DNA from 2 places in the Limosilactobacillus galli genome. Region 2 is predicted to be linked to the other one. Evidence: riboswitches for the same ligand, from Rfam matches in the RefSeq annotation. Region 2 holds a riboswitch; the other holds the start of a gene.
What was found. A riboswitch is a leader RNA that binds a small molecule or an ion and turns the genes downstream of it on or off. The one in region 2 is predicted to bind thiamine pyrophosphate.
Positions count from the first base shown of each region.

Region 1: it holds a riboswitch for thiamine pyrophosphate, as region 2 does, so the genes downstream of both, QOS10_RS08540 (ECF transporter S component) here and cytX (putative hydroxymethylpyrimidine transporter CytX) in region 2, are expected to answer to the same signal.

Region 1 is NZ_CANCWK010000055.1:678-8,960, reverse strand. It holds gene QOS10_RS08560 (NAD(P)/FAD-dependent oxidoreductase) at 1-982, opposite strand, end outside; gene QOS10_RS08555 (nucleoside hydrolase) at 1,158-2,120, shown strand; gene QOS10_RS08550 (TetR/AcrR family transcriptional regulator) at 2,167-2,673, opposite strand; gene QOS10_RS08545 (sulfite exporter TauE/SafE family protein) at 2,684-3,469, opposite strand; TPP riboswitch at 3,586-3,675, shown strand; gene QOS10_RS08540 (ECF transporter S component) at 3,765-4,322, shown strand; gene QOS10_RS08535 (ATP-binding cassette domain-containing protein) at 4,327-5,730, shown strand; gene QOS10_RS08530 (energy-coupling factor transporter transmembrane component T family protein) at 5,727-6,380, shown strand; gene QOS10_RS08525 (DUF4870 domain-containing protein) at 6,419-6,757, shown strand; gene QOS10_RS08520 (cation:proton antiporter) at 6,897-8,283, shown strand, end outside.
Region 2 is NZ_CANCWK010000024.1:11,365-23,895, forward strand. It holds gene QOS10_RS05955 (ATP-binding protein) at 1-755, opposite strand, end outside; gene efp (elongation factor P) at 903-1,460, opposite strand; gene glyA (serine hydroxymethyltransferase) at 1,697-2,935, opposite strand; gene QOS10_RS05970 (hypothetical protein) at 3,274-4,134, opposite strand; gene QOS10_RS05975 (hypothetical protein) at 4,150-4,827, opposite strand; gene QOS10_RS05980 (AAA family ATPase) at 5,031-7,598, shown strand; gene QOS10_RS05985 (hypothetical protein) at 7,602-7,787, shown strand; gene tnpA (IS200/IS605 family transposase) at 7,934-8,392, opposite strand; gene cytX (putative hydroxymethylpyrimidine transporter CytX) at 8,623-9,807, opposite strand; TPP riboswitch at 9,870-9,976, opposite strand; gene QOS10_RS06000 (glycosyltransferase) at 10,141-11,658, shown strand; gene QOS10_RS06005 (histidine phosphatase family protein) at 11,767-12,414, opposite strand.

The DNA.
Region 1 (8,283 bases), on a different contig from region 2:
TCATTGAGGAACTGTGAACCGCCAGCCGCTTGTCAGGATAAAGCTGCTTGGCTAAGGCGGTGACCGCGGTTGGCGCTTCCCCGAAGGCCGTCGCAATCAAGGCTGTCTTGCCCGGGTAGGTCACCCCATCCCCGATGGCGTAAACGCCCGGAACGCTGGTCTGCATACTGCTGTCCACCTTCAGGAGGTGGCGTTCGCTAGCCAGGTCCAGCGACCACTTGGTCAGGGCCGCATTGTTGGCGGTGAAGCCATAGTTAACCACCAGCTGATCAACGGTCAGCTGGTCTTCCTCATCGCTGCGCATCTTCTTCAGCCCAATGGTGACCGCATCCCCAGCCGTCGCCAGGCTCTTCGGCAGATAGGGCGTCACCAGGTGCACCGTCGACTGCTTCAGCTTGCTGACGGTGTGTTCCAGACCGCGGAACTGGTTCCGCCGGTGGATCAGGTAGACGTCCTTAGCCACTGGCTCCAGCATCAATGCAATATCGATGGCCGAGTCACCGCCGCCCAGCACCGCTACCCGCTGGCCGGCAAAGTCGTCCTTGTGGCTGACAAAGTAATGCAGCTGGCGGCCTTCAAGCTGGTCGGCACCATCAAGCACCAGTCGCCGCGGGGTAAAGGCCCCGTTCCCCAAGGCAATGATAACCGCCTTGGAGTGGGAGATCCGCTGCGCCGTCTTGATGGTGAAGGTACCGTCATCTTCCTTGACGACATCATCGACAGTCTCGTTTAAAAACTGGTCGATCGGAGCCACGGTCAGCTGGTCCTTCAGGCGATCAACAAGTTCCTGTCCGGTGACGCCTGCCAGGCCAGCGACATCCCAGATCTGCTTCTCAGGATACAATGCTGCCACCTGTCCGCCTAGCTGCGGCAGGCTTTCGATCAGCTGTGCGTGCAGTTCGTGCAGGCCGCAATAGAAGGCGGCGAACATCCCAGCCGGACCGCCACCGATAATCGTTACATCATAGCTTTCTTCCGTCATTAATACGGACCTCGCTTTCTTGTTTTTTGTTTAACCATTATAACATTTTCTTAGATAATTAAAATTTTAATAAAGCGCTACCATATTTACTGCTTTGCCTATTGTGTTTAACAAAAAACTAATTTATTATAGAAAAGGTAGATAGTAAATTTTAGTTAATCTTGGAGGGACTAATATGGCTAAACGAAAAATGATTCTTGATCTGGATACCGGTGTCGATGACGCTTTGGCAATCGCCTATGCCCTGGCCGACCCAGAAGTTGACCTGATCGGGATCGTCAGCTCCTATGGTAACAACCTGCTCGATGTCTGTGCCGAAAACAGTCTGAAGCTATTGGAACTGTTAGGTCACACTGATATTCCAGTATTCAAGGGCTTGCCACACTCAAGCACCACGGACCACTTCGATGTTATGCAGGTTTCCAAGGACATTCACGGAAACAACGGGATCGGGGAAGTGCAACTGCCTGCTCCAAGCCGGAGCGTTGAAGAAGAGTCTGGTGTTGACTTCTACATCGATGCCGCTCACAAGTACGGCAAGGACCTGATCATCATCCCAACTGGCCCGATGACCAACCTGGCTGCCGCTCTTAAGAAGGACCCTGAAATTGCCCACCTGATCGGCAATGTTACCTTCATGGGTGGTGCTCTGACGGTTGAGGGGAACGTTACCCCAGTTGCCGAAGCCAACATTAATCAAGATCCAAAAGCGGCTAACGAGGTACTGACCTCTGACCTGCCGCTGACGATGGTGGGCCTGGACGTTACCCTACGGACCCTGCTGACCAAGAAGGAAACCCAGCAGTGGCGTAACCTGGGCACCAAGGCTGGTAAGGCCTACGCTGACATCACCGACTTCTACATCGATGCCTACTACAACTTGGACATCGACAAGAACGGTTGTGCCATCCACGACCCACTGGCTGTCGGTGTCGGCATCGACCCATCCTTCGTCACCACGTTGAGTCTCTTCGTTAAGTGTGTCTACGAAGAAGGCCCATACTACGCGCGAATCATCGGTGACAACTCCAAGCTGAACGACCCGAACCCGAACGTTAAGGTTGCCATCAACGTAGACAAGGAACGTTACCTGAAGGTCTTCATGAACCACCTGACGAACCTGTTCAAAGAACACTAGAAAAAAGCAAGCTGCCAACGATCAAATTGATCGTCGGCAGCTTTTTTTAGCTCAGGATTTTTTCCAGGGTGTGCTTCAGCCTGGTCAAGGCCGCACCCCGCCTGGCAGGATCCTGGAGGCACTCATTGATGGTGGCATGGCAAAGCGTCATTACCGCCCATTCGGTTTCATTGCGCGGTTCCGCCGTTTGCCGTTCCGGCAGGACCCCTTCATTAGTCAGAAAGTGGCGACGAATACAGGCATAGTAAGGACTGGTATGAACCCGGTCGACAAACTTGGCGACCATCTGGTAATAGTCCTCGGCGGTTAAGTGATCGCCCCGGTCAGTAATCGGTGCATGGATCTTGGCCATCACCACTGTAAACAGGTATAGGTAGGCATCTGCAAGGTCCGTAAAGTACTTGTAGAATGCGCCCCGGGAGATCTTGGCCTGCTTGATAATCCGGGCCACCTCGGCATCCGGCAGGTTATGCTGACTAAATTCAGTCAGCAGGGCCGCGGTGATCCGTTGCTTTTTCTCATCGTTCAGGTTTTGAAAGGTACGACTTGACATTATTTTAACCTCATATCATATTTTTAATGACCAGTGATACCGCCAGGATCAGCGCCCCGGCGCCAACAATGATCTGCATCAGCCGACCGGGCAGGTGGCGGACGATAATCGGCCCCAGGATTCCGCCGATGATGTTCCCGATGAACAACGGCAGAACATAGTGCCAGCGAATGGTGGCCTCAATAGCGAAGATAATAGCCGCCATCGTGTTCGTTGCCGTCATGGCCACGTTCTTCAGGGCGTTGTTGACCGCAAATGTCTGCCCACGGTTGACCACCGTCAGCAGGGTCAGCATCATGACTCCCGCCCCAGCATTGAAGTAGCCGGAGTAGATCCCCACGATAAAGATTCCAACCCAGGCCATGAAGCGGTGCAGGCGAGACCGGCCAGATGCCCGGCTGTTCTGAATCAGCTCCGGGTGGGCCTGGCACGGCTTATGCGGCATCATCAGAATGATCCCTGCCAGGCCGATGCAGACCGGCACCAGGTCCTGGAACCACTTGCCGGGCAAAGCAAAGAGCAGGAGGGCCCCGATGATTGCCCCGGTCAGGACTACGGGAATCATGATCCACATCTGTTTACGGTTATTGCGGAGCTCGCGCGCAGAGGCCACGACCGAGCTATACCCGCTGGCCACGGTTGAAAAACAGCTGGTAACGTTGGCCATCACCGGTGAGAGGCCCATCGCCAAAAGCGACGGGTACGAAACCAGCGAGGCCAGGCCAGCGGCAGCACTGGTGATCCCTGCCAGGATCCCGATAACAATCAATAAGACAATTGAAACTAATTCAGACATTTTCCTCGACCTTTGTTTTTAATCAATTTTCATTGTACCTGTTCCGCCAAATTTCTGCACGCCCTTTCACCATTTGAAATTCAAGGGCGATTTATGTATCATAAGTGGTAGGATTAATACGATGTCTGGGGTGCCATCCGGCTGAGATAATACCCATTGAACCTGACCTGGCTAATACCAGCGGAGGAAGATTCGGTAAAATTTCGTTGAATAGAACTATCCGTATCCCATGATGTCTTTCATTGTGGGCTTTTTATTTGCCCTCATCCAATTTATTTTAAGGAGTATCTCTATTATGAAGAAAGTTTTTCACTTGCGCGACATCATCCTGCTCGCCCTCATCGGCATTATTTTCGGGGTAATCTACTATGCGGCGGGGTTCCTCTACAATGGTCTTACCCTCCTACTGACCCCGGTAGGTTACGGCCCCATGGCCAATGATATTACCATGGGTATCTGGTGCATGGCGGGACCGCTCGCCGGCTTCATGTTCCGGCTTCCCGGGGCTTCATTCCTCGGCGAGTTCTTAGGGGCCGCTGTTGAGATGTTCCTTGGTGATCAGTGGGGAGCCGCTACCCTGATCTCCGGTGCCGTCCAGGGGGTGGGAACCGAACTGGGTTTCACCTTAACCGGATACCGGATTTATAACTGGCTGACCATCATCATGGTAACCATCATGACGACCATCGTCACCTTTGCCTGGGACTGGTTCCGCAACGGTTATAGCCACTTTGCCGGTCAGATGCTGGTGGTCATGATCATCGTCCGCCTCATCTCCATCTTCTTCTTTACCGGGGTATTGAACAAGCTGATCATCAACATGCTTGAACGTGCCCATGTTATTCGGAGGTAGGCCAATGGAGGCTATCAGTGTTGAACAACTCAGCTTTCAATTCGAACACCAGCGGTCCGTCATCCGCAACCTGGATATGACCGTTGGTTGCGGTGAGGTTTCCCTGATTACCGGTCCTTCTGGCTGCGGAAAATCCACCCTGCTCAGGCTGATCGCCGGACTGCTGCCGAAGTATGGCGGACAGGTAACTGCTGGCCAGATTAGACGGGCAACGATCAACCGTCACCCCATCCGGATGGGAATGCTCTTTCAGGATCCGGCCATGCAGTTTGCCATGGACACCCCACGACACGAGCTCGAATTCACCCTTGAGAATTGTCAAGTGGCCGCCGCGCAGATTCAAGCCCGGATTCAAGAAGCCAGCGCCTTTTGCCAGATCAGCGACCTGCTCGATCAAACAATCACCACCCTCTCCGGCGGTCAGCAGCAAAGGATCGCCCTGGCAGTGGTTGTGGCCATGCACCCCGACTTGCTCCTCTTAGACGAGCCCTTTGCCGCAATTGATGAGGCTAATCGCCAATTTTTGATTAAGCAACTGGGACGGTGGCAAGCTGCCCAGCCGGGGCGCACGATCATAGTCACCGACCACGACTGTCACGGTTACACTGCCCTCAGCCCCCACGTCTTCCAGTTTGCGGCCGGAAAATTAGCGGCCCTTTCACCAGAGCAGGGGAAAAGTTTGATTGGCCAAGCGGATGAGGCCGCCGGGGCACCGCTTCACGTAGCCCTTCCGCCAGTAAAGGCACCGACAATTATCAACCTTAAACAGGTCAAAATTGACCGTGGGGAGCACCGCCTAATTACCATCCCCGATCTGGCAATCGTGAAAAATAAGATCACCCTATTGACGGGAGCTAACGGAACGGGTAAATCCACTTTTTTCAAGGCCCTCACTCGGCTGATCCCCTACCAGGGTGAAATTGACTATCTCCAGAAAAATATTCAAAAAATATCACCCGGGAAATATCACTACCAAGTTGGTCTAGTCTTCCAGCAGGCTAACGAACAGTTTCTCAACGTTACCGTAGGTGAAGAGCTAACCCTCAGTGCCCATCACCAGCGACAGCCCCTCCTCACTAACGACCGATTGACGGACGTGCTTCGCGACTTCGGTTTGGCGGAAATGGAGGACCGGGTGGTGTACTCACTCAGTGGCGGACAGCGCAAGAAGTTGCAACTACTGGTCATGCTGATGATCGGGCACCCGGTGCTGTTGCTCGACGAACCTTTTGCCGGTCTCGATCGTGATTCGCTGACAACCGTCTTCAATCTGATCAAGCGCTGTCAGCAGGCCCTGCCCCAAACCATCCTGATCATCAGTCACCAGTTGACAGGGCTCGACCAGCTGGTGGACTACCACCTTCACCTGAGTGCCGGGAAGCTGACCTATGAGGGGGTGCAGGCATGAATCCCAGCTTAAAACTATTTTTGGTCCTCATCATTACCCTTGAAGTGACCTTCACCAGTCACCTCTACAGTAATGTGGTGATCATCATTCTGGCGCTAGCCTACCTGATTTACCGCCGGGTCCGTTGGCAACGGCTGGCCTGGCTGATCGTCATTACCCTGGTGCCGGCGCTGGCGATCTTCGTCACTATCGCCTTCTTCAGTCCCGGCCACAACGTCTACTTCGCCTGGGTCCTGGTAACCCGGCTCTATGTCTATGTCTTGACCGGGTCGGCCGTCAGCTGCACCACTAGTGCCCTTCTACTGGTGCGGTCACTCGAACAAAATTGCCACCTCCCGAGCAAGTTTGCCTACGGTATTCTGGCCGCCCTCAACCTTTTTCCCCGGATTGCGCAGGAAGTCCGGCTCATCCGGATTGCGGGGCAGATGCGGGGGATCACCCTCCACTGGTGGTCACCGCGGCTCTACTTCAAGGCAATTCTAGCCGCTAGTCAGTGGGCGGATCAGATGGCCCAAGCCATGGAGAGCCACGGCTTTGTGGAGGGCCAGTCGCGGACCAGCGCTCACCGCGTTCCGCTGACTCGCCGCGACTGGCTAATCTTCTTCATTCTGGTGTTCACCCTCCAGCTTCTTATCGTTGCGCTCCCCTAAGTGATCAGGCATAATTAAATTAAAAAAGGATGGTTAATATGCAGAGTAACACAACAACCCGAATCGTTAACGCCCTTTCCTACCTCAGTATCTTATTTCTGCCGGTGATCTTCCCACTCATCGTCTGGATCGTTGCCCGGGCAAGCGACGACCCGACTATCAGCAAAAACGCGCGCAAGGCCTTTTGGTCACAGCTTTTCCCTTTGCTCTACGTTATCTTCGCGATCCTCACCATGAGCATTGCCTCCTTGTACCAGGCAACCTTCCATGCCGGCGCCCTGTTTGGAATCCTGCTGACCTTTGCCCTGCTGATCGCTCTGTTGTTGTTCATCTACAACATCGCTATGGCAGTTAAGATGCTGCTGGGCCGGGAATAACTATATTCAAAGAATCGAGGCCGACGAAGTAATTCGTCTGCCCCGATTTTTTGAATCATATTGCCCAAATTGTGTTTTCAATGCTAGAATGACGCAGTCTACTAGCTATAATTTTGAATCTTTTAAGGTGGTGTTTTCATTGGATTTACTATTGGGGATCATCCTGCTGTTGACTACGGTCGTCGTGGCCAACGTTATTCACCTGATCTACCCCAAGATCCCGCTCTCGATCTACCAAATTATTGCCGGGGTCCTGCTCGCCAGTCTGCCAACCACAGCAACGAATTTTACCCTGCATCCGGAAATATTCATGATGGTGGTCATCGCGCCATTGATGTTTAACGACGGGCAGAATCAATCATTTTTCTCACTCTCCCGTAACATCCGCCCGATCCTTTCAATTGCGGTGACCCTGTCCCTGATAACGGTTATCATCGCCGGGACGGTCCTGCACCTGACCATGCCAAAGACCTTCTCGTTCGCTCTGGCCTTCATGCTGGCCGCGATCATCACCCCAACGGATGCGGTGGCGGTCAAGTCGATCACCACCAGCATGTCGGTTCCCGAGAACGTCAACGGGGCCTTGGAGTACGAGTCGCTCTTCAATGATGCTTCCGGGATTGTCCTCCTCGACCTGGCCCTGGCGGCTTACCGCTCGGGGGACTTCTCAATTGGCCACGGCCTGTGGATCTTTGTCTACGTCTTCTTCGGCGGCATCATCTTTGGAGCGATTCTCGGCATCCTACTGATCAATCTGCGTGTCCGGCTGATGCGCTCCCACGTCGACATCGGCTCGATCGTCATCCCCATTAATGTCATGACACCGATTGTTGTCTACTGGCTGGCCGAGGAGCTTCACTTCTCCGGCATCCTGGCTGTCGTGGCCGCTGGGGTTGTCCACAGTATCCTCTACGACCGCATGCGGCTGACCTCCACCAAAGTCCAGATGGCCACTACCACGACCTGGACAATCATCAGTGACGCCTTAAACGGCCTGGTCTTTGTCCTCTTAGGTGTTCTCCTCCCCCAAGTCCTCAGAAGTACCAGCCTGTCCAACCTGGGCCGCCTGTTTGGCATCTCATTACTCCTCTACCTAATCATGACCTTCCTGCGGTACTGCTGGGTCCGCTTCAAGCTGGTCAACATCGGTTCGGCCAGCGACCAGCTTAATCGTGACAGTATTTTAATGGCGCTGGGGGGAATTCATGGAACCATCACCCTGTCGTTAGCCTTTTCGCTGCCGGTAATGATCAATCACCATACCTTTACCTTCCGTAACTCAATGATCCTGATTGCGGCGATCGTAATCCTCATCAGCCTGCTGGTCGGGGCCGTTGCCTACCCGCTGATCCTGCCGGCCAAGTCACAGTGCTTCACCCCGGAAGAATTCCGCCAGCAGCTCATCACTACGGTTCAGTTCGCCATCAACCAGCTCCGGACTCAGGCAGAGGATTCACGGGAACGGGCCATCGTGATTGACCAGCTCAGTACGCAGATGAATCAGTACCACCAGTTCAACCAACAGC
Region 2 (12,531 bases):
TCATAATTTTTCAGCAACGACAGGTCAATCACCAGGGTACGTTGACTGCTCTGGTGATGAAGGAACATCTTGAGGATGAAATTGAGTTCACTCTTCATCGTCCCCGCATGGCGGCCAGTGTCAAAGAGGGCCTGAAAAGTCGGACTGGCCAACTGGTCATGAATGGCCGTCAGCACCGGCCAGGCCCGGTTGATGGCTGCACGATCGTACTGCTGCCCTAAGAGGGTGTAGTCGGCCCGGTCATCGGCATACGGGATTACGAACTCCTCGATCAACTGGGCAAAGAGATCGGTCAGTGGATAGTCGCTCGCCCAGGCACCCAACTGATTCTCGTCCTCACGGTAGCTGGCTAGTCGCCTGCCCAATCGCCGGTAGGTTCCCTGCTCGCTATAAATATTATGCTGAATCTGGAGGTCGGTGATCGCCTGCCGTAATTTAGTCCGCACCAAGGAGCTAACCCGGAGCTGCAGGGCGGCCAACAGCTGGTCAACCGTCAGCCAGCCCGCCTCGAGATAACAGTTATCCCCCAGCCGGTAGATGATGACATTGGGCAGCTTCGCGTATTCCCCGGTGGGATCAAGAATAATTGCGGTCTGGTCCAGCTGCTGAAGCTGGCTCAACAGCGACAGGGTCGAAGTCGTCTTGCCACTCCCCGTCTGTCCCACGATCAAGAGGTGGCAGCTAAACATTGCGTTGGTCAACCTGTCAATTGCTGACTGGTCCGTGATTGTTGAAAAGTGCAGTGCCCCCTGCATGAAAAGCCTCCTTCTTATTTACCTTGCTATCCTGAATTCTACCCCCGCCGCGCCCATTCATCAATCGAAAAAACGGCTCCCGAAGGCTGGACTAGCCAGGCCTCAGGAGCCATTTTATTGATCGTCATTTAGATGTTTAAGATCACATTAAGCACGTGACTTGTAGCTGCCATCAGTGGTGTTGATGATCAGCTTGTCGCCGTCCTTGATGAAGGCTGGAACGTTAACAACCAAACCAGTGTTCATCGTAGCAGGCTTACCACCACCATCGATGGTAGCACCTTTGATCATTGGTTCAGTGTGGGCAACCGTCAATTCAACCGTGGTTGGCAGTTCAACCCCGATGATGTCGCCGTTGACGAAGTTCAGGGTAACCTTCATGTTTTCAACAAGGTAGTTCTTGTCGTCACCCAGCAGGTCATGGCTCAAAGTGTATTGGTCGTAAGTTTCGAGGTCCATGAATACCGCGTTGTCACCTTCGTCGTAAAGGTATTGAGCAGAACGCTTGTCAACGTTAACTTGTTCAACCTTTTCGGAAGGACGCATCGTGGTGTGAACGATGGAACCGGAACGCAGGTCTTGGATGTCCATCTGCATCAGCGTGTTACCCTTACCTGGCTTGTGGTGGTTGATTTGCAGAACCTTTAACAGCTTACCATCACGTTCAAAGACCATACCCTTTTTCAAATCGATTGTTTGAATCATGTCAAAACTCTCCTTTGTATCTTAACTAAGTGCTATTCTGATTAGAATTTTAAGCGGTCAGGCGATCACCGCTGGGCCGCACCCGGGCCTGATTAGATCTGCTGCTGTTTTACAGCATTCATAGTTATTGTATCACATCATCGGGCTAGAGGCGCGGCCTTGTGCTAAAAACGTGATCCCTCATCGCATCAGTACAAAAGACGACCGCCAACTTTATCTGCTGCCGGTCGTTTATCCTATTCAGTAATTGGGTGTTTAGTTGTCAATTTGTGGACCTGGGCCGCGACATCGTCAATGACTGCCTGGTCTGTCGAGTTGTTCAGGAGCTTGACAATCAGGTCGGCTACCTGCCGAGCATCAGCTTCCTTGAAGCCCCGGCTAGTAATTGCCGGCGTCCCGATCCGCAAACCACTGGTGACAAATGGGCTCCGCTGGTCGTTTGGAATCGACTCCTTGTTGGTCGTGATGTGAACCGAATCCAGCAGGTCCTGAGCTTCTTTCCCAGTGAGCCCGGTCTTGGTGATGTCGATGATCATCAGGTGGTTCTCGGTTCCCCCGGAGACAACCCGCACGGTATCGGACTTGGTAAATTCGTCAGCCATGGCGGCCGCGTTCTTTACGACCTGGTTGATGTAGTCGGTGAATTGCGGCTGCAGGTCCTCATAGAATGCCTGGGCCTTCCCCGCGATCACGTGTTCCAGCGGGCCACCCTGAGTTCCCGGGAAGAGGGCCGAGTTGATCTTCTTCCCTAATTTAGCTGACTTGGAGAGGATCATCCCGCCCCGTGGGCCCCGCAAAGTCTTGTGGGTCGTGGTGGTTACCACGTCGGCCACCGGAACCGGACTCGGGTGGGCACCCGTGGCGACCAGCCCGGCGATGTGGGCCATGTCGACCATCATGTAGGCACCAACCTCATCAGCAATTTCACGGAACTGCTGCCAGTCGATGATCTTGCTGTAGGCCGAGGCCCCTGCCACGATCAGCTGGGGTTGAACTTTTTCCGCAATTGCGCGGATCTGATCGTAGTCCAGCAATTCGGTTTCCGGATCCAAGCCGTAGCTGAAGGACTGGTAGACCTTCCCGCTGAAGTTGACCTTGGCACCGTGAGTCAGGTGACCACCAGCGTCCATCCCCATTCCGAGGATCTTGTCACCGGGCTTGAGGAGGGCCTGGTAGACCGCCATGTTGGCCTGAGAGCCGGAGTGCGGCTGCACGTTGACGTATTCGGCCCCGAACAATTGCTTAGCGTAATCGATGACCAGCTGTTCAACCTGGTCAATGTACTGGCATCCACCGTAGTAACGCTTGCCGGGGTATCCTTCCGCGTACTTGTTGGTCAGGACGGATCCCTGTGCCTCGCGCACTTCCTTTGAGACAATGTTTTCCGACGCGATCAGTTCGATCGTATCCTGCTGACGTTGTTCTTCTCTGTCAATTGCTGCCCAGAGTTCAGGCGACTTTCCTACATATTCCATTTAGGCATTCCCCCTCAGTGTTCAGGTGATATTGCTTACGATCTAATTATACTATATTGGGTCCGGCTTCTGGTGATAGAAACAAAAAAGGACCCACCCATTTGAGTGCGTCCTTACAGTCAAGGCTTAGTCTTCAACCTTCTTGGCTTCCTCCATGGCCTTCATGATAGAAGGGTTCTTGGAGTGGCAGTCCTTGATCATTTGCAAATCTTCTTCACTTAATTCAACTGTGTACTTAGCCATTTTTTCTCCCTCACTTTGCTAAAAGAATTACCTTAACTATACCATAACCGGGCATGACTGGGCGGTTTAATTAACGCTGTCGCCGGGATCGGTATTTATTTAGCCTTGTCATCATTCCAAATGTTTTGAACATCTTTGTTGATCTCAATTTTCTTATTACGGATTTCTTTATCACTATAAATGATATAGCCATCTTCAAACTTGAGATCCACATCTGTTAGGTCAGTCTCTTCTGATTGAATTTTACATTCATCCTGGAGTCCTTGGACAAGATCTGCATATGAAATTATCTTGGTTGTATTTTGTGAAAAGCTACAGAAGAAACTGCCACCAGTAATCGTAATCATACTAAAGTAGATTTTGGGATGATTATCATCGATAATTTTCTGCTGCATCTTACGAACTTTATCTTTAAATTCTTTTGAGAGTTCTTTTGGAAGTCCTTTTGAGAATTGCGGTATACCTGTACTTAGTAAAATACCCCGAATAGAAGTTTTTTTGATAAACCACTTAATAAATTTAAGGTTGGCGTCCAGCGCATCGTCCTTCATTTCAGAAATTATTTTTTTGCCAATGGTCTCTTGATTCGGTGTTCGCAATGGAATGATATCCAGCATGTATAGATAACGTAGATCAGGATCAATTCTTTTTATCGCCTTAATTGTCTTACTCCAAACACCCCTAGGATCAAGTAAGGGCTTTTTCCCTGCGTTTTTGAGAAGATAATCTATCTTTGATTGTTTCAAATCGCCCTTAGGATTCAGACCAATCGCTACGTAATCATGGTGGCCATATTCATTAATTACTAATTTAGCGTATGCAACATCCTCATAAGGAGTTTCAAAAGCCTCAACTGCTGGGTATCTTTTATTGCTATATGTTATTGGCTTGAAGCTCTCAGCTTCACTGATTACTGCCGCATTATTTGGCGCTTTCTCATATTGCTCATTATTCATCAAAATCACCATATCTTATTTATTGTACTGCCGAACAACCGCGTCCCAGTTACCGTGCTCGTCATCAACCAGTACAGTCTTATCGCGCTCGCGGTCGTCGATGTAATGACCATCCGTCGTTTCTCCGAAGTAGAAGTAGTAAACACGGTTGGCACCGTTAGCCTTCTTCTGCTCCAGCAGGTGCTTAAACTGGGCCTGGTCAAAAACGAAGAACTCCACATGTGGTTGGTCGGGATCATCGCTGTGGTTGATGCCGAACACGAAGAAATCATAATTCATCCGGCCATCTTCATCCATAATGGTGGCTTCGTTAATGGTTGAGAAACCCGTGTACTCCATTCGTTCGCTGACGTCTTCCTTGCCATAGTAGCCAGAGCCCCGCAGGCAAAGCTTGAGCTGCCGGTCACCGTTGGAAATGATGATACCGGAGCCTTCCCGGCGGGTTCCCTTCCGAATGTTATTTGCTGGGATCTGCCCCGCCAAAGCCGCCTTGACGCCAGCTACCAGTTCATTTTTAGAAATCTTACCCTTGATTTTAGTTTTACGAGTCGATGCTGACTGAGTATTGCTAGTCGGATCCGCCGGCACCTCATCAGCCGCTAGTTCATCGACCCGGCTGCTCAATTGGTCAACCTTTTCACTTAAATAAAGGACTCTTGATTGCAACTCGAGAATAATTTTCTCTAAATCCAAAAAATCACCTCCACTATTAAATATACCCCACGCCGCCGCAAAAATCTATGAGATATTTTTAGATTTTTCCTGAAAAAGTAATACTTTTTTGGCGACCCTGTGATATAGTAATAATTGTCATTGAAATATCTCATAAGTTCTTCCATGATATTTTGATGCCGTTGGAGATATTATACGAATTACTTCTCAGGAGGGACCATTTTATGGAGAATTTCAGCTTAACATACCAAGGACAAGCAGCATTTGCCACCGCTAAGAAGGTTGCGGACGCCCACCATGCTGCGGCGCTATCGACCGAAGACCTTGTGCTGGCCTTTACCAAAATCAACGACACGGGGGCCGGCACCGCGCTCCTTGACCGTCACATCAGTTGGATCGATGTCCGCCGGGAGCTCGATAAAGCCCGCCACGTTGAAAAACACGATGCGGCGGACCCGTCCCTTCATTATGCTGGAATGAGTGATAGTGCTCCGTTTGAGGATCGGATTAAGAAGGATCCAGTGCCATTGATCAATGAACCCGGTAAGCACCTGATCATGATTGCGGACCGGCAATACACCGTTTCCGACTACGTTCTTCACGGCCTAAGGTATGGTAAAGCCCTCGTCGATCAACAGGAGAGCGACGTCATCCAAACCCAGGGCATCCTGGTCGGCATCGTTGACCTTCAGGACAGCAATGCCTTTTGGCTCCTCCTCAAGCTCCTCATTCTCAAGTACCGGAGTTTCTACGCCCAAGCATACACCAACATTGTCCAGGATAAACTCAACCAGTTTCGGTTTGCCGATGGCGAGCACACGGCTGATCGCAAGCGCCGGGAACACCACTACAATAGTCTGATGCACCAGCTTGACCGCGGCGACCACTTTCTCCTCCAGGAATACGGTCGGGACCTGACCAAGCTGGCCCGGGAGCACAAACTGGCGCCAGTGGTAGGTCGGCAGGATGAGATTGACCACCTCGCCCTGATTCTTAACCGGCGGCAAAAGTCCAATGCCCTTTTAGTCGGACCAGCCGGGGTCGGAAAAACGGCCATCGCGGAAGGAGTCGCCACCCGCATTGCCGAAGGAAAACTGCCATCCCTGGCAGGCAAGCGGATCATCGCCCTGGATCCCGACAAGTTTTCCAAGCTGATGTTCTCTGGTTGGGCTATCGAAGTTATCAACCAGCTCCTTGCCGAGTTATCCGCCGAGAAGGACGTCATCCTCTTCCTCGATGAGATCCAGAATCTTCGTTTTCACGCTGGCTCCGGCATCATCAACATGCTGAAACCGGCACTGGCCCGTGGTGACCTCCAGCTGATCGGGGCTACCACGCCACTGGAGGCCCAGGTCTTCTTCAGTAAAGATAAAGCATTGATGCGGCGCTTTGAAAATATTACGGTGAAGCCGTTGACTGTCCCGCAGACCGATGCGGTGATTAAGCGGTCCATCACGCCATATGAAAACTACTACCACGTCAACTACTCTGTCGCTGCGTGCCAGCTGGCCGTCGATCTTGCCCAGACCTACGTTGACGTTGCCCTGCCTGACTCGGCCCTGACAATCCTCGATAACGCTGGGGCGCTGGTTAAAATGCACCATGACCAGGGCTCAGCTGCTAAAGACTCCTACGTTCAGCGCCTCACTGAACTACGCACTAAGTTGCACCAAGCGGAGCAAAAGAGCCTCAACACCGCCCAGGTCGACCAGCTTAAGAAGCAACTGGACAGCCTGCAGGACCAGTTCGCCCTGGCAAGAAATGACCGCACCAAGCACCGTTACCACACCAAGGTGACCGTCAACGACATTGTCAGCGCGGCCGAAGAGATCATCGGCCGGCCGCTCAGCAAGACTGACGTAGCCAAGGCCCAGCGGGAACGGACAGCTAACGAAGCTTCCATCCTGACTCTTGCTCAACGTCTGAAGCAGCACGTGATCGGTCAGGATGAGGCGATCGATGGTCTGACCCAGTCCTTGATGGTGGCCAAGGCGGGGCTCAGCAAGCCCGGGGCACCGATCGGCACTTTCTTCTTTGCCGGGATCACCGGGACCGGGAAGACGGAAACCGCTAAGCAGCTAGCCCTGGAGGTATTCGGGACCGATAAAGCCCTCCTCCGCTTCAACATGCCAGATTACCTCTCAACCATGGGGGTAGCGAGCCTCTCAACTGATATCTATCGGGGCGTGGTCAGCCATCCCCACTGCTGCATCCTGCTGGATGAGATCGAAAAGGTTAACAGCGCAATTTTCAACCTCCTCCTCGGCATTATGGACGACGGCAGCTTCCTCCCCGGAATGGGACTTCACGCCGACTTCAGCCACACAATTATCATCATGACTTCCAATATTGGTGCCGATAAGGTCTTCCGCAACCAAGTCGGCTTCGGGGCCACGAGCAGTACGGAAACCAACCGGATCAATCGCGACATCATCCAGCGGGCGATGGAGGAGCGTTTTGCCCCCGAATTTATCAACCGCCTGACCAAGACGGTGATCTTCAACCCGCTGACCCAAGACAGCCTGGTAAAGATCGCTGACCTCCTGCTCGGCCAAAAGCGGCAACTATTACTGGAAAAGAATATCACCCTGGACTGGGATCAATCGGTCCTGGAATACATTGTCGACCGGTACGCCGATCCCGCTAAGGGCGCACGACCACTGCAGCGCGGCATTGACCAGCTGATCACCAGCAAGATCGCCGCCATGATTCTCCAGGGGCAGCTCAAGGCCCGGCAGCGAGTCCAGCTTCACGTCGATCAGAACCAGCAAGTATTAGTAAAGGTGGCCTAGATAATGCCAAATGAAGAAGAATTCCGCCAAGAAATGATCCGTTTCTACCAAGCATGTCAACTCTCCCCAGATGATATTGACCAGGTCATGGACGAGAACGGCGCACAGATCAGCAGGTACCTCGTAGCAACCCCTGAGCTGGTTGCCCGCAAATTCTACCAGCAAACCTTCCACCACTCTATCAACTAAATCATAACCACCCGTAAAACGGGTGGTTTGCACAGCGGCTATAAGCCGCAAAGATAAGCCAGCGTCTCAAGGCGCTGGCTTTTCCTTCGTCCAAGCCAAAATGCTCTGACTACTTCGCTACTGCTTTAAGCAGTGTTGTTATTACTTCACCTACCCTTAAAAGGGTCGGAATACTCAACCGTTGTTAGTTTATCTACTACCTGGTCATGTTTTTCTTGATCTCGAATGTACTTCCGAATTGTGAACTCATTCAAGGCTACTGTACTAACGTAATAGCCTTCTGCCCAAAAATGTCGATTGCCGAACTTATATTTTAAGTTAGCGTGGTGATCAAACATCATCAATGAGCTTTTCCCTTTCAAATATTCCATAAATTGCGATACGCTCAACTCCGGTAGAATGCTTAACAACAGATGTACGTGATCCGGCATCATATGCCCTTCAATGATCTTTACACCTTTATATTGACATAACAGCCTAATGTAATCTTGTAAATCTCGTCGATATTGATTATAAATTATTTTCCGTCTATACTTTGGAATGAATACGATGTGGTACTTACATAGCCACTTTGTATGGGCTAATCTATTTAACTTATTAGCCATATTTAAATAACCTCTTTTCCCTTATTAATTTTGGCTTGAACACCTACATTTTAAGGCAAAAGAGGTTTTTATTTATATAATATTTGTCGCCCACCCGCAAAGCAGGTGGTTTTTTGTTTCGCACACTCGCTTCGCTCGCGTACTCAACCAGGCCTAAAGGCACTAATAAAGAAACTCGGTACCGTCGCAATTAAACGGTACCGAGTTTCTCATTGTAAATTCGATTATTATTATGCTCTTTCAACACGCCCGCGCTTGCTAAACCAGGCGACCAGCCAGGTCAAGACAATCACCGCCGCAATCGTCGGGAGCGTGCTCCCCAGCGGCCAGGAAATCGTCATCAGCCAGCGGTACAGGGCAAATCCAACCAGCCAGATGATCAGGTTGCGCCAGGAGTAACTCTGCTGGTGCCGGTCGACGTGGAGGATAAAGCAGTCGGTGATCTGAATGGCAATCATCGGAGCGAAAACCGAGCCAATCAGGTAGAGGAAGTTGCTGAAATTGTCCATCGGCAACGTCAGCGCCCCAATCGTTCCGAGAACCGTCGCCACGATGGCCGTCGCGGTGCCTGACCAGCGGGGAACAATCGTCTCGGCAGACACCCCGGCCGAGTAGGCGTCCATAAAGGTTGTCGTCACGGTCGAGAAGACCACGATGATCAGTCCGGCACTGCCCAGGCCAGCCCGCAGGATAATTGTGGCAATGTTAATATCATTGGTCAACAGTGCCGCACCCAGGCCGATGAAGGCCATCCAGCAGCTTGTCAAGCCGTAAACCAAGGCACCGACACCACTAGCCGCCACCGGCCGTTGGGCAGCACTGGTGTAGTCACTGATCAGCGGCAGCCATGACAATGGCATTGCGATCACCAGTTCCATCCCCTGCGCCCAGGTGAAGTGCCCGCTGGCTGGACTCACCTGGTGATGGGCGAAGATCACGCCGCAGAGAATGGCGGTCAGAATCAGCAGGATACTAATCGTCACAATGTTGAAGTAGCGCAGGTGCCGGATCCCAACCAGCAGCCAGACGACAATCAGGATGCCGATGACGACTGCCCAGATTGCCTGGCCAAAGTGCCAAATCCCGTTGACCGCGACCGCCCCGTCGTAAATCATGATCCCGGTCCAGCCCACCAGCTGGAGGACGTTAAGCAGAGCAAAGAACTTGCTGCCCTGCTGGCCAAAGCTGATCTTGGCAGCATTCATCGCACTGAGCCGCCGTTGCCCGCCGATCACCCCGGAGAGGAACAGCAAAAGGCAGCCGATGATGTGCCCGACGATGATCACCGCCAGTCCTTTCCATAGTCCCAGCGGCGCCAGGTAGGTCCCGGTCAGGATCTCGGCGATTGAGATCCCGGCCCCGCACCAGATCAGTCCGTTCTCCGTCAAATTTGTTTGTCGTTGCAAAACTTCCACCATCCTTTTCTAATTTCAGATGTGGATAACACGCAAAAAAGCGGCCAGGTCATTTTTATGATCCTGGTCGCTCTATTAATTCCTACGTTGGCATTATCCAAATCAGGTTCATTGGGTCGAGACGCTCAGTCTCCTCTCAGCCTGTCTGCAAGCTCCCCGTTTGTTCAATCACACTCTTAACTTAACATGATTGTTAAATTTGTCAAGGATGCGTTGCCGTTTGTCCCCTCTTTAAATTATTAGTAAAAGCCGCCATCCCGGCACCGTGCCGTCCCCAAAATCGGTTATAATTTTAAACAATTAAAACGATTCAAATCAGAAAGGAAAAAGCCAATGTTTTACTTTTTTACCAGTCGCGAAGACATGCTGACGTCGGTCATTGAGCTGGCCCAGGTCAAGCGGATGCACATCTTCGACTGCCTCAAACTCGATTCCAAGATCGTCACCCTGCAGTATAACTGGGCCCACCACGAGGCCGCCGAGAAGCTGGGCTTCACCGGTCGGGTCATCAACCTCTTCGAATATTTCCAGCAACTGCCTTTTCAGTATGCAAACAATGACCAAGCCCTGGTTAACCGCCTCCTCCACCAGCCCGGACTGACAGTCAACAACCTTGTCGCCAGCCGGGACGGCAAGCAGCGAATCATCGCCCACTTCAATAACGACCGGCTCTACTATGTCGACTACCGCGACAAGTTCGGCTTCACCGACCGGCGGGATTACTACGACAACGGCTGCCTGACCTATACCGAGTTCTTCGAAGACAAGGCCCGGGTGGTCACTCGGCAATACTATGATGGCCAAGGACGTCCTAAAATCACCTACCATTACCGCGGTGGCGAGGGCAACGTCCCCGTTCTCTGCCTGATCCAGCTTCATGACCAGGGTCAACTGTGGGAATTCGACAGCGAGGACGAGTTGCGGGCCTACTTCATGGACCGGCTGGCAGCTGCCGATGACCGGGCCGTCTTCATCAGCGACCGTTCCGATTACACGCTCAAGGCATTCACGTTGATGAAGGAGGATCTGCCCCGCTACCAGGTCTTCCACTCCGCCTTCACCAAGAACGGCCAACCCAACGGTAAGTTGTTTGCCGTCTACGAGCCGGTCAAGCAAGCACTGGCTGACCACCACCTTTCCGGCCTGATTTCGGCCACCCAGCAGGAGGCCGCTGATGCCGGCAAGCGTTTCGCCACCAAGGCCAGCTACGGTATCCCGGTCACCTACATTCCCGACACGCAACTGCAAAAGAAGATTCCGTTCAGTCAGCGGACGCCGGGGCAGCTGGTAGCGGTCGCCCGGCTAACCAACGTCAAGCGGCTCGATCACCTGATCAACACGGTGATCACCCTGCGACAGAAGCACCCCGAGGTTGACTTGAAGATCTATGGCTACGATGATGGGTGGAACAACTACGCCACCTCTCATTCGTTGCGAAAGCTCGTCCAGGACAATCATGCCGAGGACTACATCCACTTCTGCGGCTACCAGCATGATCTCACTAAGGTCTACGAAACCGCCCAGATCGAAGTGCTGACCAGCTCATACGAGGGCTTTGCGATGGCCCTGCTGGAGGCCCAGGGACATGGTTGCCCGGCAATCAGCTACGACATCAACTACGGTCCCGCCGAGATTATTAAGGACCAGGTTAGCGGCCGCCTGCTGCCGGAGGGGGATCTCCACGCCCTGTACACGGTTCTCGACGAACTCCTCAGCAATCCCGCTACCCTAGAATCCTACGCCGACCACGCCCAGGAAGTTGCCGCCAGGTACTCCTTTGAAAATGTTGCCGCCCGCTGGAAGCAGTTTGTCACCACTGATAAGGATATCCAACGCGTGCTTGCTGACTAATAGGTATAAGACTTTGCAACCAAACAAAATAGCCGTTCAAAATTTCCTGACGAGATTTTGAACGGTTATTTTAATCCACGGGATCTGGTTAATGTCCCGGATTATGATTTAGAATTTTTTGTTGTATTCAACCATCTTGGCCCCATTCTCATTGGCCGTAATCGTGGTTACCCCGGCGTTTGTTGGGAAGTTGCCAACAGTGTCGACCCCGAGGGCATCGGCGATCGTTCGAATAAATGTTCCATGGGTAACAAGCAGGACCCGGTCACCATCGTCGGCCTTATTGACCAACGTCTTAAGACCCCGGCGCCAACGAGCAATAATCTCGTCGTAGCTCTCCGCCTGACCAGTTGGGTCCATGTCGTGCATCATGTTCCGGCCGGACTTCAGGCTCTCGTGACGGATAATGTCATCGTGGTCCTGGTAGCCATGCTGAACGGCAATGGTCCGCCAGTTGGCTTCAGAATCGAGCCCTTCGAAGTAGCCGAAGAACACCTCACGGAAGGTCTTGTCCGTGTAGGCAACGTCGGGAACGTGCTTGAGGTGCTTAATGATCCGGTCACGCGTTTGAACCGCCCGCTTCAGGTCAGAAGAAATAATAATGTTGTAGTAGGTATCTGCCAGGGCCTTCCCGGTTGCGGAGGCCTGCTCTAAACCGTGGGGGTCCAGCTCCATGTCGATCCAGCCCTGGGCCCGGCCCAATTGGTTCAGGTAGGTTTCCCCGTGGCGGACGATATCAATTGTGATTTCAGTCATTATACTCAATCCTTTCTTTGGTAAATCGTTTGAAGCTAGTATATGGTAGATTGTAAAATTTAAGTTGAACATATTAGTGGACAGAAAAACCCATAAAGGTCTTTAATGGTGTCGTCA